Linked DNA regions of Prochlorococcus marinus CUG1416. The protein of the gene in region 2 interacts with the protein of the main gene of each other region in a pairwise test. Links are inferred from orthologs where the notes say so. Each region holds a gene or a part of one and is shown on either strand. Other genes may lie near its edges.

Evidence for each region.
Region 1: the proteins of HA146_RS08160 (region 2) and HA146_RS02685 interact in binary tests that used the Escherichia coli proteins (3 or more experiments, as listed by UniProt). The link is inferred for Prochlorococcus marinus CUG1416 from one-to-one orthologs.

Annotation. Positions count from the first base shown.
Region 1 is NZ_JAAORM010000002.1:242,655-245,700, forward strand. The notes cover bases 5-2,971. They hold HA146_RS02685 (peptidoglycan D,D-transpeptidase FtsI family protein), read left to right. Parts: upstream 5-595; coding sequence 596-2,347; downstream 2,348-2,971. Other genes in these bases: HA146_RS02675 (CPBP family intramembrane glutamic endopeptidase), read left to right, coding at 5-83; HA146_RS02680 (hypothetical protein), read left to right, coding at 168-596; tal (transaldolase), read left to right, coding at 2,438-2,971. Also shown: more of HA146_RS02675, read left to right, coding at 1-4; more of tal, read left to right, coding at 2,972-3,046. UniProt on the Escherichia coli protein: Essential cell division protein that catalyzes cross-linking of the peptidoglycan cell wall at the division septum. Required for localization of FtsN.
Region 2 is NZ_JAAORM010000005.1:337,981-340,924, forward strand. Bases 4-2,868 are described here. They hold HA146_RS08160 (FtsW/RodA/SpoVE family cell cycle protein), read left to right. Parts: upstream 4-750; coding sequence 751-1,986; downstream 1,987-2,868. Other genes in these bases: HA146_RS08155 (hypothetical protein), read right to left, coding at 9-485; HA146_RS08165 (cytochrome c biogenesis CcdA family protein), read left to right, coding at 2,069-2,725; HA146_RS08170 (cytochrome c biogenesis protein ResB), read left to right, coding at 2,726-2,868. Outside these bases: more of HA146_RS08170, read left to right, coding at 2,869-2,944.

The sequences.
Region 1 (3,046 bases), on a different replicon or contig from region 2:
CAGGAAGCTTGCTTTCTTCTGTAATTATGCACTCTTTATGGAATGGTTTGACTTTCTTTAATTTGTTCTTATTGAGGACATAAAGAATTAAATTTTTTACTTGCGAATCAAACAAAAAGATGTTTATTTAATTAATAACACTTCTTTTATTTACAAATAAATCATAGATGAAACCTTATGGGAATCAACTTAATTTAAAAAAAAAAGTTTCATATGAAAGTAAAAAAAATTCTGAAAAAATATTAATAATTAATATCAAATTAATACATAAAATTTTCGACACCATTAATATCTCTCTTTTGGTATTAATTTTCACCTTATTTTTCTTATCTTTTAATAGTCAAAGAAAATGGTCAAATACATATACAAACTTATCTAAAACAAGAGCTATCAATAACAATCTCATTGATTATATTTCTAAAATTGAGGAATTTTATATTAGTGAACTTGAGTCTCTCAATATTTATAGAAATACTAAGCCTGAAGATTTAATCTATCTAGATAAACTTCCAGAAAAAAAGGAAAGTTTATTTAAGAAAAATTTAAGTAGTTTCATTGAAGGTTTTAGCGATAGCAAATATCAAAGGGGATATTGATGAAAAAATACAAAAACATTGTTCGTCTAACACCACTTGATCAAAGAAGATTTAAATTCCTCTATATTTTTAGCTTACTATTAATATTTTGTTTGTTTGGTAGGTTAGTTAAATTGCAAGTCTTTAATGCCTCTGATTTGCAGAGGAAAGCTAGATTAATACAGTCTTCTAAAACTAACGCCTTAAAAAAAAGGAGAGCAATTGTTGATAGAAATAATAGACTAATTGCTTACGATAAACCGCTCTATAAATTATGGGCCCATCCAAAATATTTTAATTTTCCTGGTGATTCAATTAATAGAGTTCGCAGTATTGAAGAAGTTACAGAAAAATTGTCACCCATATTGGATATAAATGGTGAAATACTCTTGAGTAAATTTAATAATAAAATGAGTGGTATCAAGATTTTGGATAAAATTTCCGAAGAAAAGGCAGAAAAGATTAAGAACCTTCAAATAAGCGGACTGGATTTGTTTAAATATTCGCAGAGATATTATCCACAAAGGGAGCTTTACTCTAATCTTGTCGGTTTTGTTAATGATGAGAATATAGCTTCAGCAGGTTTAGAGCTTTATTTAGATAATCAAATTAAAGTTTTTAATAAAAGTAATTCAGTAAAAAGAGGAGGAGATGGGACTCCTCTCCCGGATAATTCGGCCCCAGGTGATTTTATTTCTGATTACAAAAGTTTAGGCCTAACTATAGATTCTAAATTACAGAAAGCGTCATTCAATGCATTATCAAAGCAAGTAAGCAAATGGAAAGCAAAGAAGGGATTTGCCATAGTTATGGATGTTAATAATGGTAGTATTCTCTCCTTGGTTACAGTCCCGACGTACGATCCAAATAAATTTTGGCAGTATGATTCTGGACTCTTTAGGGGTTGGTATTCTCAAGATTTATTTGAGCCTGGTTCAACTTTTAAACCTATTAATCTTGCCTTAGCTTTAGAAGAAAAAGTAATCCAGAAAGATGGAGTAGTTGAAGATATTGGGAAAATTAATGTTGGAGGATGGACACTTTCTAATTGGGATAAAAAAGGTAATGGATACATTGACTATCCAAAAGTTTTGCAGGTTTCAAGTAATGTTGGGATGGTAAAAATAATGCAAAATTTAGACCCAACAATTTATTGGGATTGGCTAAAAAATTTAGGTATAAATAAAAATTTAGAGACTGACTTATTTGAATCAACTGCTGGCCAACTAAAGAGAAAAGATTTATTTGTAAATCAATCAATTGAGCCCGCGGTAGCTTCTTTTGGTAAAGGTTTCTCAATCTCGCCACTTAAATTGCTTCAACTTCATGCGGCTCTAGCAAATGGGGGCTTTGAAGTAAATCCTCATGTGACCTCAACTTTCAAAGAAAGATTTAATAAAAATCCAAAAAAACAGTTTTTTTCACAGGAGGTTTCTAAAACTGTTCTTGCATGGATGGAGAGCGTAGTTGATAAAGGTAGTGGATCTGGAGTAAAAATCGAGGGTTATAGGATAGCTGGGAAAACGGGCACTTCTCAAAAAGCCTTAAATGGTTCGTATACAAGCAAAAAAGTTTGTAGTTTTGTCGCGACCTTACCAGTTAATGATCCAAAATATGCTGTCCTTGTAGTCATTGATGAGCCATCTAAATCATATGCATATGGTTCAACCGTCGCGGTACCAGTAGCGAAAGAAATTATCGAGAGTTTGATAGTAATTGAAAAAATACCTCCCAAGATTAAAGATCATGGAATGATTGTTAAAAAACCCTAAAATTTTCCAATTTTATAAATATTTAGTTCATTATTTGATGATTTCATCAGGAATAAAAGCTAGTTTATATATATACATGATTTTCTAGATATGAAATCAATTTTAGAACAATTGTCCTCAATGACCGTTGTTGTTGCTGATACTGGAGATTTAGATTCGATAAAAAAGTTTCAACCAAGAGACGCCACCACCAATCCATCGCTAATACTTTCTGCTGCCAAGAATCCTGATTATGTGAAATTAATTGATAAAGCTTTAGAAAGTTCAGAAAATTCATTGGCTCAAGGATTCTCCGAAATTGAATTAATTAAAGAAACTGTTGACCAAGTTTCAGTATTTTTTGGAAAAGAAATATTGAAAATTATTTCAGGGCGCGTATCTACAGAAGTTGATGCAAGATTGAGTTTTGACACCGAAGCTACCGTAGAAAAAGCGAGAAAATTGATCAATCTTTACAAAGATTTTGGAATTGAAAAGGAAAGAATTTTGATTAAGATTGCTGCAACTTGGGAAGGAATTAAGGCGGCTGAAATTTTGGAAAAAGAGGGTATTAAGTGCAACTTAACTTTACTTTTTAACTTCTGCCAAGCGGTAACTTGTGCTAATGCAAAGATAACTCTAATTTCTCCGTTCGTTGGCCGTATATTGGATTGGCATAAAGCAAAAACTGGTAAAACTAGTTTTGTTGGTGCTGAAGAC
Region 2 (2,944 bases):
AAATTTACTTAAGAACGTGAAAAATAAAAAATGAGTGAAGGTTTATAAATGAAAAAACCTATCATTGCAGGAAAAATATCCAATGATCCTAGCTTGCTCGCAAAAATAAAGAGGCAAACTGGAACTAATAGTTGCAATTTTGATACACCTGATGATTCCTTACCCAATTTTCCTACACTTTTAGCAAGCAAACGTAAGTAAAAAATACCAGCAATTGCACCAATAAAAATACTAAAACCAAAAGTAAATCCGAGAAAAATTCCAGTTATTGATGCAACTAAAATAGAAACAATAAAAGTAATTCCAAAAATTGTTAGTTGTAATTGTGTATATTCATCATTTTTAGAAAGCAAATTGTCTAATTGACTGGCAATGACTGATTTACTCTCATTGATGATCGGATTGTCTAAGGATTGTGAAATTGGAACATTCTCACTAGAAGGATGTTCAAGTTTTTTTCTATTTGAGTCCACTGATGTGAACATACTTTAGAAACCCCCTTTGAATGGTTTGAAGTAAGTATATAAACCCACGGAATCTATCATGGAGAGGGTCCTTTTAGCTAGTTTTTTTTTATAAAAAATTAATTCTTAAGATTTGTGATGAATCTATCAACCATGTTTTTGTTTAATTTTATGAATAAAAAATATATAGGGTCATCTTTTTAAGTGGTTTACGCTTTAAAACGTTAATAAAAGACTTGGCAAAATCTCAATTTAACGTCTCAATAGTACATATAGAGCTAAACAATTGGAGATAAGTCAAGAAAAAATTAAATATAAAAGAATTTCTAAAAGAAAAAAAAACATTAGTTCAAATTACAAAAAGAATCCAAACAATTTAAGAGAATCAATATTTCCTTTACCTTGGACGATATGGCCTTATGAGGCAAAAATCCTCATAATCATTATTGGAATTTGGTCAATACTAGGAATATGTATTCTAGGATCATCAAGTTGGTGGGTTGCTAGTAGGGAAATGGGAAACTGGGCTTACTTTTTTAAAAAACAAATTATTTGGACAATTCCAGGCATTGGTCTATTTTATTTCGTTCTTAATACAAACATCAGAAATCTTTTGAAATTTTCAAGGATTATTTTTTATGTTTTATTCTTTTTAATTTTCCTAACTAATATTACTGGAATTACAGTAAATGGATCTTCAAGATGGTTAGTAATAGGAAATTTACGATTGCAACCATCTGAATTAATAAAACCTTTTCTAATTCTTGAGGCTTCTAACCTTTTCGCTCATTGGAATCTGATTAAGAATGATAAAAAATTAATTTCAATATTCTCTTTTGGATTATTAATTTTTTTAATACTAAAGCAGCCTAATTTAAGTACTGCATCATTAACTGGAATTCTTTTTTGGGTAATGGGTTTATGTGGAGGTGTAAAACTAAGTTCGCTCTGCTCATTTGCCTCATTAGGATTTATTACTGGATGTATTAGTATCCTCAATAACGAATATCAAAAACTTAGAGTTACTTCATTTATTAATCCTTGGGAAGATCAACAGGAAAGTGGATTTCAATTGGTTCAAAGTTTATTAGCCATAGGTTCAGGTGGTTTATTTGGTCAAGGTTTTGGCTTGTCTATACAAAAATTACAGTACCTACCTTTTATGTACACAGATTTTATTTTTGCCATTTTTGCTGAAGAATTTGGTTTGTTAGGGTGTACTTTATTCCTAGGTTTTCTAGCAGTTTTCTCTTATATAAGTTTAAGAATTGCTCTTAAGTGCAGGAATAATTATACAAAATTAGTTGCTATCGGATGTGGTGTATTGTTAACAGGTCAATCAATAATGCATATCGCTGTAGCAACAGGTTCAATGCCTACAACCGGCTTACCATTACCTTTTATTAGTTATGGTGGTAATTCATTAATCGCATCTTTTTTTATTGCAGGAATGTTATTGAGATGTTCATTAGAATCAACAGGATTTATAGGTATTATTAGTTCACGAAAGACTCTTAATTAGTTAGAATTTATAAGATTTAAGTCAAGCTATCGAATCATTTAATTTAGTTATTTCAGAATTATCTCAAAAGGGTAATCTGCTTATGCAGAATGGCCTTAATAATCCTGGCCCATTTACTATATTTTTGGTTTTCAGCGCAGGACTTTTAACGAGTCTTGGCCCATGCTCATTATCATTACTACCAATCACTATTGCTTATATAGGAGGAACAGAGAAAAATCAATTTAAACTTATTAGTTTTTCAGGAGGGGTTGTTTTTTCACTCGTTATATTAGGAGCTGCTAGTGGATTTTTAGGAAAGATATACGGGCAAATCCCATCTTATTACACTTCGGTCGTTGCCTTGATAGCAATAATAATGGGTTTAAATTTATTAGGAATTCTAAAGTTTCAGTTACCTAATGGACCTGATTTAAAAATAATTGAAGATAAAATACCAACATTTATAGCTCCTTTTGCAATAGGAACTACTTTTGGACTAGCCTCTTCACCTTGTATTACTCCAGTTTTAGCAACCCTTCTAGCTTGGGTATCGCAAGCTAAAAATCCAACAATATCTATTATTTTTTTATTTTTCTTTGGGATAGGCCAAGTAACCCCATTAATCGTTGCAGGAGCTACTGCAGAAAACTTAAAACAATTTTTAGCGCTTAGAAAATTTAGTCAAATAATTCCGACTTTAAGTGGGATATTTTTAGTTTCCCTAGGGTTATTAAATTTAATATCAAATTGGATTTAAATGATTATTTTTAAGAATCTAATATTAAAAATATCAAGTTTAAGATTCGCCATATCACTGATAATCTTCATAGCTATTACAAGCGGCATAGGTACTTTTATACCTCAAGGTAGTAGTAATAAATTTTATATTGATAATTTCGATAGTGCTCCCATTTTTGGATTTTTAGATGGAGAAAAAGTCTTAAAACTTCAATTGGATCATATATATACAAGCTTT